2 regions of the Mesorhizobium sp. P160927 genome follow, and region 1 is predicted to be linked to the other one. Evidence: predicted binding sites of a transcription regulator. Region 1 holds the regulator's gene; the other holds the start of a gene.

Region 1 (5,985 bases):
GGGCATTTCTCGGCCATCGCCGGCGCCGTCGCGCTGGCCATCCTGGTCATCCCCGTGGTCGTGCGCACCACCGAGGACATGCTCAACCTGGTGCCGAACGCCTTGCGCGAAGCCGGCACCGCGATCGGCGCGCCGCGCTGGGTGGTCATCAAGTCGGTCGCTTACCGCGCGGCACTGTCCGGCATCGTCACCGGCATATTGCTGTCGATCGCCCGCATCTCCGGCGAGACCGCGCCACTTCTTTTCACGGCGCTGAACAACCAGTTCTGGTCGAGCAACCTCAACGCGCCGATGGCCAGCCTGCCGGTCACCATTTTCCAGTTCGCTCTCAGCCCCTACGAGGAATGGCAGCAACTGGCCTGGACCGGCGCACTCATAATCACATTGACGGTTCTCGCGCTCAGCATCTTCGCGCGCAGCCTGACCGGACGCAGAGAGGACAAATGAGCCAGATGTTGTCTCCAGACATGACGATTGCCGCCGAGGCAGCCGCCAAGGCGAAGATCGAGGTCAAGAACCTCAATTTCTACTACGGCCAGTCGAAGGCGCTGAAGGACATCACCTTGTCGCTGCCCGAGCGCAGCGTGACTGCCTTCATCGGACCGTCGGGTTGCGGAAAGTCGACGCTGCTGCGCGTCTTCAACCGCATCTACGAGCTCTACCCCAAGCAGACCGCCGAGGGTCAGGTGCTGCTCGACGGCCAGAACGTTCTCGACCGCTCGCAGGACCTCAACCTGTTGCGCACCAAGATCGGCATGGTGTTCCAGAAGCCGACGCCGTTCCCGATGTCGATCTATGAGAACATCGCCTTCGGCGTCCGGCTCTATGAGAAGATCGGCAAGGCCGAGATGGACGGCCGTGTCGAGCAGGCGTTGAAACGCGCCGCGCTCTGGAACGAGGTCAAGGACAAGCTCAATGCCAGCGGCCTCAGCCTGTCCGGCGGCCAGCAGCAGCGGCTTTGCATCGCCCGCACGGTGGCGGTGAAGCCGGAGGTCATCCTGCTCGATGAGCCGGCGTCGGCGCTCGACCCATTGTCGACCGCGAAGATCGAGGAATTGATCGACGAGTTGCAAGCCGACTACACAATCGTCATCGTCACCCACAACATGCAGCAGGCCGCGCGCGTCTCGAAGCAGACGGCTTTCATGTATCTGGGCGAGCTGGTCGAATTCGACAAGACCGAGAAGATCTTCACGTCGCCTCGCGAGAAGCGCACGCAGGATTATATCACCGGCCGCTTCGGCTGATCTCACGCATACGAGGACCAGGATCATGGCCGAACACACAGTCGCAGCCTTCGACGAGGATCTCGGACAGATCAGCAGGCTGATCAGCGACATGGGCGATCTCGCCGGCATTATGGTCGGCGGCGCCACCAAGGCGCTGCTGAATTCCGACAACGCGCTGGCACAGCGCGTCGTCTCCGACGACGCCATCATGGACGCGCGCCAGCGCGAACTCGATGATCGCGCCATCACCCTGATCGCCAAGCGCCAGCCGATGGCCGACGATCTGCGTCATGTGGTCGGCTCGATCCGCATGGCGGGCGATCTCGAACGCATCGGCGACCTTGCCAAGAACATCGCCAAGCGCGTCGGCTCCGTCGGCCTCACCGCCACGCCGCGCGACCTGTCGCATTCCATAGACTCCATGGCGCAGCTGGTGCTGATCCAGGTGCAGGGCGTGGTCGAGGAATATGCGGCCGGCGATGCCGCCGCCCTCGCCAAGCTCAGGAATGACGACGAACGCATCGATGTCAAATACACTTCGGTCTTCCGCGAACTCCTGACCTACATGATGGAGGATCCCCGCAACATCACTGCTTGCACGCATCTTTTGTTCTGCGCCAAGAATCTCGAACGCATCGGCGACCATGTGACCAACATTGCCGAGAATGCGTATTATGTGCTGACCGGCACGCAACTGCCCGCCAACCGTCCGAAGCAGGACGAGACGGCGATGTCGGTGCCGGCGGCTTGACGGCAGGGATGATCAATCGATGATCGCGCCACGCATCATGGTGGTGGAGGACGAGGAGCCGCTGGGCGTGCTCCTCCGCTACAATCTGGAGTCCGAGGGTTACCAGGTCGAGGTGGTGACACGCGGCGACGAAGCCGAGATCCGCCTCCAGGAAAACGTGCCCGACCTCCTGGTGCTCGACTGGATGGTGCCGGCGGTTTCCGGCATCGAACTCTGTCGGCGCCTGCGTATGCGGCCCGAGACGGAGCGGTTGCCGATCATCATGCTGACGGCGCGCGGCGAGGAGAGCGACCGCGTGCGCGGCCTCTCGACCGGCGCCGACGACTATCTGGTCAAACCGTTCTCGACGCCGGAATTCATGGCCCGGGTCAAGGCGCTGCTGCGCCGCGCCAAGCCGGAAGTGTTGTCCAGCGTGCTCAAGGTCGGCGACATCGTGCTCGACCGCGAATCGCACCGGGTCTATCGCAAGAAGAGCGAGATCCGGCTCGGACCGACCGAGTTCCGCCTGCTCGAGTTCATGATGCGCCATCCCGGCCGCGTATTCTCGCGCAGCCAGTTGCTCGACAATGTCTGGGGCGAGACGATCTACATCGACGAGCGCACCGTGGATGTGCATGTCGGCCGCCTGCGCAAGGCGGTAAACAATGGCCGCATGCCCGATGTGATACGCACCATCCGTGGCGCAGGCTACGCGATCCGCGAGGATTGAGATCAGGCCACGTTCTTGCCGGATCTCACCTGCATGCCCGGCGCGAAGATCTCCTGGTCGACGAAGGTGAGCGCGCGCATGGCGCAGCCCTCGCGGATCAGCGGCAATTCGTTCGGCTCTGTATCGAAGGAAATCGACGTCGAATGCTGGCCGCCGGCGGTCTGGGCGATGGCCTCGCGCAAGGCCGGCTCGATCAGATCGAAGGCGGCGGCGCTGACGCCGACCATCGCAACGGGCGCCGGATCGATCAGCGCGAACAGGCTGCCAAGCCCATAGCCCAGCGCCTCCCCGGCCTTGCGATAGGCCTCGCGTTCCGGTCCGTCTCTTTCGCGCGCCGTGGCCGCCAATGCACGCATGTCGGCGTCGCTGACGTCGACCGGTTTGGCGTCCTCACCCATCTGTCCTGCATTGCGCCAGATGGCATAGTTGCCGGCATAGGCCTCGACGCAGCCGCGCCGCCCGCAGCGGCAGAGCGCGCCGCCCGGGCGATGGATCATGTGGCCGAACTCGCCGCCCGAGGAATGGGTGCCTGTGAACAGCTCGCCCTTCAGCACCAGGCCCATGCCGATGCCGTGCGAGAGCAGGATGGCGATGAAGTCGTCGCGGTAGCGCTCGGGGTCGCGCCAGCGCAGCGCCACCGCCATCATGTTGCAGTCGTTCTCCATGGTGGCGGGGATGCCGAATTCGGCTTCGAGTATATCGGCGAAGGCAATGTCCGTCTGGGGCGTGATCGGCGACCACAGCATGGCGCGCGCCTCGGTGTCGGTGATGCCCTGGATCGCCAGCGCGATGCGGGCGATGCTGGCGACGTCGAGGTCGGGATCCTCGAGGCGGCGCCGGACGATGGCCACGCATTCGCCGATCAGCGCCTCGCGCGACATGGTCAGCGTGTCCAGCCGGCGCTGCTCCTCCGATATCACCTGGCCGGCGTAGTCGATGACGGCGACGGAGAGGAAATTCAGCGACAGCACCACGGTCATGACCGCCGCGGCCTCGGGGTTGAGGCCAAGGCCAACCTGCGGCCGGCCGCGTTTCAGTGAGCCGGCCTCGTTCGGCTTGCCTTCGCTCAGGATACCTTCGCCGATCAGGTCGGCTGATATGGCCGATATAGTCGAGTGGCTGAGGGCGGTGGTGGCGGCGATCTCGGTGCGCGAGGGCTGGCCACCCCGGCGCACGGCCCCAATCACCATTGCGCGATTGCGCCGGCGCAGATCGTCGTGGCGGATTCCGACCGACATGATTTCCCTCCCCGTCGCCGCGGTTCTTGACGCCTCCTCGAACACCCTCGGCAACAGGTCGAATACTGGCAGAAGCGGCTGGGGCTGTCATTTATTTATTGCGAGGCTCGAAAAAAGGCTTCCGGCACCTCAAAATCCGTCATAATCGATGTTGACAGGGTTCCGGCGATGGACCAGTGTTTTTTCGAGGCTCGAAAAAATAGGGCCTTCGTGCCGGCCTTTGGGGCCAGTTTGGTCGCGCCACACGCGGGCGCAGGGAGGATATCATGAAGAGATTCACAGTCGCCATTCTGGCGGGTGTCGCCATGTCGCTTACGCTCGCGTCGGTCGCTCAGGCGAAGGACAAAGTGATCGGCGTGTCGTGGTCGAACTTCCAGGAAGAGCGCTGGAAGACCGACGAGGCGGCCATGAAGAAGGCCATCGAGGCCGCGGGCGACAAGTACATTTCCGCCGATGCGCAGTCCAATCCCGGCAAACAGCTGACCGATGTCGAGAGCCTGATTTCGCAGGGCGCCAGTTCGCTGATCATCCTGGCGCAGGACGCGTCGGCCATCGGCCCGGCGGTACAGAAAGCGCTCGACGAGGGCATTCCGGTCGTCGGCTATGACCGCCTGATCGAGAACAAGGACGTCTTCTACCTGACCTTCGACAACAAGGAAGTCGGCCGCATGCAGGCCCGCGAAGTGTTCAAGGCGAAGCCTGAGGGCAATTACGTCTTCATCAAGGGCTCGGGCGCCGATCCGAATGCCGACTTCCTGTTCTCGGGCTCGATGGAAGTGCTGAAGGCAGCCATGGACAGCGGCAAGATCAAGAATGTCGGCGAAGCCTATACGGACGGCTGGCTACCCGCCAACGCCCAGAAGAACATGGAACAGTTCCTCACCGCCAACGACAACAAGGTCGACGCTGTGGTCGCCGCCAATGACGGCACCGCCGGCGGCGTGGTCGCGGCGCTGACGGCGCAGGGGCTCGCCGGCACCGTGCCGGTCTCTGGCCAGGACGGCGACCACGCCGCGCTCAACCGCATCGCGCTCGGCACCCAGACCGTGTCGGTGTGGAAGGACGCGCGCGAACTCGGCAAGAACGCCGCCGAGATCGCCTCGCAACTCGCCGACGGCAAGAAGATGACCGACATCGCCGGCGTGAAGGACTTCACGACGCCTGGCGGCAACACCGTCAAGTCGCTGTTCCTGACCCCGGTGGCCATCACCAAGGACAATCTCAACCTCGTTTTCGACGCCGGCTGGATCAAGAAGGACGAAGTCTGCACGGGTGTCGCCGCCGGCAGCGTCGCGGCCTGCAACTAAGCTTGATCGCCTGAAAAGTCGGAAGCGCCGCGGCTCATGAGTCGCGGCGTTTTCTCAACGAGATTTGTGTTTCGCTAACTTCTGGGCTCTGGTCCGGCTCCGCGTCAGACGGCAAGCCGCTGGGAGGACATCATGACCGACACGACCTCAACCTCGCGGGCCGATACGGCGCGTGCGTCGGAACTCGGCGCGGTCGCCCGGTTCCTCAAGGCGACCGAGATCGATACCCGTATGCTTGGCATGATCGGCGCGCTGCTGTTGATCTGGGTCGCGCTGCATGTGATTTCGAGCCTGCGTCTTGGCGTCGATCCGCTCGATTTCGACAGCCGCACGTTTCTCACGCCACGCAATCTGTGGAACCTGTCGGTGCAGACGTCCGCGGTCGCCATCATGGCCTGCGGCATGGTCCTGGTCATCGTCATGCGCAACATCGATCTGTCCGTCGGTTCCGCCGAGGGCCTGATCGGCATGGTCATGGGCTTTGCCCAGGTGCATTTCCTGGTTCGCTTCGTGGGACTTGAACTCGGCAACCCATGGATCTGGGTCCTGGCACTGGTCATCGGTCTGGCGCTCGGGCTTTTGATCGGCGCGTTCCAGGGCTTCGTCATCGCCTATCTGGAAGTGCCGGCCTTCATCGTCACACTGGGTGGCCTGCTGGTCTGGCGCGGGGCAGCCTGGTGGGTCACGTCAGGCCAGACGGTGGCACCGCTCGACGCCACTTTCCAGTTGATGGGCGGCGGACCGACCGGAT
Region 2 (5,985 bases), 3.4 Mb from region 1:
ACCACTTCCTTCGATTGGTCGGCTGTTCCATCGAAAACCCGCTGACAAAAACTGGCAGCTGCAGCTATGATCGAAGCACGGCCGGAGGCGGCCCGCACCTCGGCCAAGCGGTATGGCGAACGCCTCCTGAGGATGCTTCCTGACCCGTTTCACCGTCGGGCGACGGTGTCGGCAAGGCGGGCACTGACGAAGGCTTCGCCGCAACCCGAGGAAACGGTCATGCTTGCCTATTGCCATGCCAAGACGATGGCGAAAGCCATGCGGCAGGCGCTGGCCGCCGCGACCTGACGATTAGCCACAGCGAGGACCTTGGAATCGTCGCGCGCCAACTGACCGGGCAATGAGGCGGTGGCCGTAGCTTGGCGGCAAGATTCGGAAACACCTTTCCCGCCTCGAAAAACCGCTTGCAATTCAAAATCAGTTTGCTAGAAAACCGCTTGCAAAATACAACTGGCTCTCAAGAAGGAGGTCCTCATGTCCAAACTTCGCGTCAACGCTTTCAGCCTGTCGCTTGACGGCTATGGCGCCGGTCCCGATCAGAGCCTTGAAAATCCGCTCGGAGTCGGCGGACCGGCCCTGCACAAATGGGCTTTCAGCACCCGCACCTTCCGCAAGATGTTTGGCGAGGAAGGCGGCGAGACAGGCGTCGACGAAGACTTTGCGGCGCGCAGCTTCGAGAATGTCGGCGCCTGGATCCTCGGCCGCAACATGTTCGGGCCGATCCGCGGCGAATGGCCTGACGACAGCTGGAAGGGCTGGTGGGGCGACAACCCGCCCTATCACGTCCCGACCTTCGTGCTGACGCATTACAAGCGCGATCCCATCGTGATGGAAGGCGGCACGACCTTTTATTTCGTAACCGACGGCATTCATTCGGCTCTCGAACAGGCCAAAGCGGCCGCGTCAGGCAAGGACGTGCGAGTCGGCGGCGGCGTCTCCACCGTCCGGCAGTATCTGCAGGAAAAGCTGATCGACGAGATGCACCTGGCGATCTCGCCGGTGCTGCTTGGCAGAGGCGAGAACCTTTTTGCGGGGCTGGATATGGTGAAGCTTGGCTATCAATGCACCGAGCAAGTGGCGACGGCGCTTGCCACGCATGTGGTGATCAAGCGGGCGTAAGGTGGCGAAACCCTCGACGAACGCCCGTTTCTCCCTGTCACTATACGGGGAGAAATGTCCGGCAGGACAATGAGGGGCGGCGCTAGCGCTAGAAGATTGCGCTGTCGAGCATGTCAGATGGCAATGTGTCAGCAGAAGAACATAGCGCGCGCGGGGTTGATCCGGGCTCAATTATCAAAGCCAGCGCCGCCCCTCATCCGCCTGCCGGCACCTTCTCCCCGTAGTGACGGGGAGAAGGACAAAACTCTCGCTCAATACTTCTCCGGCACGTAAAGTTCGCGCGGCAGCACCTGGCGCTCGTATTCCGGGTTGAAGACGCGCTCCGGCAGCGTGATCTCCTCGTGTGGCACCTCTTCATACGGCAGCTGCTTGAGCAAATGGTCGATGCAGTTCAGCCGCGCGCGCTTCTTGTCGTTACCCTCGACGATGAACCAGGGCGCCTCGGGAATGTTGGTGCGGGCGAAGGTCTCCTCCTTGGCCTTGGTGTACTGTTCCCAGCGCACCCGCGACTGCAGGTCCATCGGCGACAGCTTCCACTGTTTCATCGGGTCGTGGATACGCATCAGGAAGCGCATTTGTTGTTCCTCGTCGGTGATCGAGAACCAGTATTTGACCACGGTGATGCCCGAGCGCACCAGCATGCGCTCGAACTCCGGCACGTCATGGAAGAACTCCTCGACCTGCTCGGGGTTGGCAAAACCCATTACCCGTTCGACGCCGGAGCGGTTGTACCAGGAGCGGTCGAGCAAAACGATCTCGCCGCCTGCGGGCAAATGCGGGACATAGCGCTGGAAATACCATTGCGACTTCTCGCGTTCGGTCGGAGCCGGAAGCGCCACGACGCGGCAGATACGCGGATTGAGCCGCTGTGTGATGCGCTTGATGACGCCGCCCTTGCCGGCGGAGTCGCGGCCCTCGAATATCACCACCAGTTTCTTCTTGTGGTAGGCGACCCAGGATTGCAGCTTGATCAATTCGGACTGGAGGCTGATCAGGTCGCGAAAATACCGCATGCGATCGATCGAAGGCGGATGCGAGTTCTTGTAGATCTTGGCGATCTCCATAGAGAGGGCCGGCTCCGACATTTCGAGCTCATAGTCCTCGTCGAGCGTGTCGGCGAGCTCGGCCTCAAGCCAGTCCTTGGCAGGGGAATTCTGTTTCAGCTCGGTCATATCAACTGCTCCGCTTGCAAGCCCTCTCGGTTACCACTGGCGCCCCAATTGCTGGCCAGCGGCCTGAATGGAAACACCTGAGCCGACTTCAATATAGGCCGGCGGTGACGGTTTTATTGCAGCCCGAGCGCAATTTCCGACGTTGCATATTCCGCAATGTACGATCGATCGACCGTCGTTGCATGGCGACAAGCAGGCTGAATTGTCCTACAAATGCGGTCGCATTCCAGGCCTGCCTTGGCGGCACGCCTCTTCAACAAATCGTGAGGATCTGACATGGAATACCGCACCCTTGGCCGTTCCGGCCTGAAGGTTTCGACACTGACGCTTGGCACCATGACATTCGGCGGCGCGGGGCCCTTCGCGGCGGTCGGCAACAGCGATCTCGCCGAAGCCAAGCGGATGATGGACATGTGCATCGATGCCGGCATCAACCTCATCGACACCGCCAACGTCTATTCCAACGGCCTCTCCGAAGAGATCATTGGCGAAGCGCTCGGCGGCAAGCGCAAGAACGATGTGCTGATCGCGTCAAAGGCGCGGATGCGGATCGGCAAGGGCCCGAACGACGAGGGCCTGTCGCGCCACCATCTGATCCGTGAATGCGAGAGCAGTCTGAAGCGCTTGAAGACCGATGTCATCGACATCTATTTCGTCCACCAATGGGACGGCCTCACCCCACTCGAGGAGACCGTTGCCGCGCTCGACAGTTTGGTCAGCCAGGGCAAGGTGCGCTACATCGGCTGCTCCAACTATTCCGGCTGGCAGGTGATGAAGGCGCTTTCCATCAGCGACAGCCGTCACCAGCAACGCTTCGTCACCCAGCAGATCCACTATACGCTGGAAGCACGCGAGGCCGAGTACGAGCTCTTGCCGATCTCGGTCGATCAGGGGCTGGGCGTTCTGGTCTGGAGCCCGCTCGCCGGCGGCCTGCTGTCGGGCAAATACCGCCGTGACAGCCCGACCGCTCGCCAGCTTGCCGGCTGGTCCGAGCCGCCGATCCGCGACGAGGACCGGCTGTGGCGGATTGTCGATGTGCTGGTCGACATCGGCAAGGATCGTGGCGTCTCGGCGGCGCAGGTGGCGCTCGCCTGGCTGCTCGGTCGCCCTGCCGTCTCCTCGCTGGTGATCGGCGCCCGCAATGACGTTCAGCTCAAGGACAACCTTGCGGCGGCGGCCCTGAAGCTCGGCACCGAAGAACGCCAGCGCCTCGACGCGGTCAGCCGGCCGCCCCTGCTCTACCCCTACTGGCACCAGCAACTAACAGCGAAGGATCGCTTCGGCCCCGCCGATCTGGTTCTCGACCGCAGCGATATCTGATCGGCATCAGGCCGAGAGCAAGAGCTAGCCGCCGATAAACCGCCAGAGTTCGGGATCGGGTTCGATCTGGCCGCCGAGCACGAAATATTTGTAGAGGACGAGCAAGGAGATCGAATGCTCGTCCCGTTCATTTGAGAATTTGCGGCAATAGGCATTGGCTGCGGCTATGATGCGCTCCGCCGCGGCCGGGTGCGCTTCGAAATAGCGCACTTTTGCGCCGAGATCGGCAAAATCGGGGTCGAGCGGCGCATAGTGGACACCGGCCTCGAGCTGGCTCTCGCCGAACCATGTTTCGTAGGTCGGCGGCGGCATCAGACAGAGCGAGTTGGAATTCATGATCCATTTGAGGTTGGTCGCCACGTCATTGCCCTCCAGCGAGACGATGTAGCGATAGCGCAGGTGCTGGCTGATGCTGAGGAAGGGCTTGCTGTACTTAGCCGGTGCGCTGCGCTTGTGCGAACCGGCATCGCAGAACGGCAGGTCGCGCGCGACATCCAGGAACCGTGTTCTGATCGGATTGTTGAGGTCGCCGCGCCAGACCACGGCAGGGCGCTTGTCGGCGAAGGCGACGGTATCGACGGGCATGTGGAAGTGGCGGAATTTGTTGAACTTCATGACGACGGCATTGCTGTTGTCGGCGCGGATCGGCCGGTCCTTGACGAGGGTCGGCAGCTTGGGCACGCCGATGACATCGCCGAACTTCAGGTCGATGAGCAATGATGGATCGAAATAGCGGGCAAATTCCTTCAGGTCGTAATAGTACATGCTCGGTTCAAACGGTATCTTGTCGATGCGCACCGCATCCGGGCCTGGCGTAAAAGCGTCCTGCAGCTTGTTGTAGTGATTCAGACGCCGGCGCACGGCCTCGTCCGAGAGTCTGGCCTGCTGCAGGCGGCTGGCCAATCGCCGCCGGAAGATCGCCTGCGGCGCGATATCGCGCATGACGTTCCGCGCATAGTAGAAGACCTTTGCCGTCGTTCGTTGGAGGGTGGCCATGGGTTCTTTTGATCAAAGATAAACGCGTTCAAACAAATGACGGTCGGGATGGTTCCCGCAGCATGATTGCCGTATCATCCAGCCACGCATTCCGATAGCACCCCAATGCATGGCTAGCTGCCTCGACCGAGCGCCGCAACTAGCCCGTTATGTAGCGCCACACCTCGGCATCCGGTTTGATCTGGCCCGACAGAACGAAGTATTTGTAGAGCACCAGCAGGGAGATCGCCTGCTCGGTCTGTTCGTCGTCGAATGTCCGGCAATAGGCGTTCGCGGCCGCGATGATGCGCTCCGCCTCCGCCGGTTTCCGCTCGAAATAGGCGACGTGGTCCTCAAGGTTCGAGAAATCCGCCGCGAGCGGCACATAGTGGACGTTGGCTTCGAGCTGCCGCTCCGCAAACCATGTCTCATAGGTCGGCGGCGGCATCATGCAGAGCGACTTCGAATTCATGATCCATTTGAGATTGGTCGCCACGTCGTTGCCCTCGAGCGAGACGATGTAGCGATAGCGCTGGTGCTGGCTGATGCTGAGAAAAGGCCTGGCGTATTCGGGCGGTGCGTTCGGCTTGTGCGAACCGGCATCGCAGAACGGCAAGTCGTGCACGGCGTTCAGAAATCTTGTCCTGATCGGATTGTTGAGATCACCACGCCAGACAACGGACGGCAGCTTGTCGGCGAACGAGATGGCGTCAGCCGGCATCTGGAAATGACGAAACTTGTCCAGTTTCATGATGATCGCGTTCTTGTCGTCAGCACAGATTGGCCGGTCCTTAACGATCGAAGGCACCTTAGGGACATTCCTGACGTCGCCGAATTCCAGGTCGATGAGCAGGCCGGGATCGAAGTAGCGGGCGAATTCCTTCAGGTCGTAATAGTACATGGTTGGCGTGAAGGGCAGTTTTCCGATGCGCACGGCATGGGCGCTTGGCGCGAAACCATCCTGCAACTTGTTGTAGTAATTCAGCCTGCGGCGTGCCGCCTCACCGGAAAGCCTGGCCTTTTCGAGACGGCCAGCCAGCCTGGCACGAAACAGCGCTTGCGGAGCGATATCGCGCGCGACGTTTCTCGAATAATAGAAAACTCTTGCTGCGGTCCGTGAAATTGTGGCCATCGGTCACTTGATCAAAACAAACGGGCTTCTCAATTCATTGGCGCCCGCATGTCCTACATCATTGTGGCGCCGATCTGGCAAGTGCCCGCATCTCTTGGATGCCAGCAGCCACGCATTGTCGCTTCGGCTGTTGTGTTTGACGGCTAATGCTCCTAGGCAGGCTCAGGGCCGCAAGGCAGTCACAAAAGGAGCCGACATGGCGCGAGCACCAAACTACGATCAGGAACGCAAGGAGCGCGACCGCCAGAAAGCGGCCAAGAAGGCTGA

What was found. Region 1 encodes PhoB, which activates phosphate uptake and scavenging genes when phosphate is short. Its sites were predicted from a motif close to TGTCATNNANCTGTCAT; they were not measured.
Region 2: a site for PhoB is predicted at 2,396-2,412, ahead of ppk2 (polyphosphate kinase 2). Genes of this name have one in related genera too.

The regions. Positions count from the first base shown of each region.
Region 1 covers NZ_JBYMDW010000001.1:244,404-250,388, reverse strand. The annotation lists gene pstA (phosphate ABC transporter permease PstA) at 1-447, shown strand, start outside; gene pstB (phosphate ABC transporter ATP-binding protein PstB) at 444-1,247, shown strand; gene phoU (phosphate signaling complex protein PhoU) at 1,273-1,980, shown strand; gene phoB (phosphate regulon transcriptional regulator PhoB) at 2,000-2,689, shown strand; gene AC3CB8_RS01215 (ROK family protein) at 2,692-3,927, opposite strand; gene xylF (D-xylose ABC transporter substrate-binding protein) at 4,194-5,234, shown strand; gene AC3CB8_RS01205 (sugar ABC transporter permease) at 5,367-5,985, shown strand, end outside.
Region 2 covers NZ_JBYMDW010000001.1:3,649,278-3,655,262, reverse strand. The annotation lists gene AC3CB8_RS17680 (hypothetical protein) at 67-288, shown strand; gene AC3CB8_RS17675 (dihydrofolate reductase family protein) at 475-1,119, shown strand; gene ppk2 (polyphosphate kinase 2) at 1,371-2,291, opposite strand; gene AC3CB8_RS17665 (aldo/keto reductase) at 2,568-3,611, shown strand; gene AC3CB8_RS17660 (glycosyl transferase family 90) at 3,636-4,607, opposite strand; gene AC3CB8_RS17655 (glycosyl transferase family 90) at 4,747-5,718, opposite strand; gene AC3CB8_RS17650 (hypothetical protein) at 5,915-5,985, shown strand, end outside.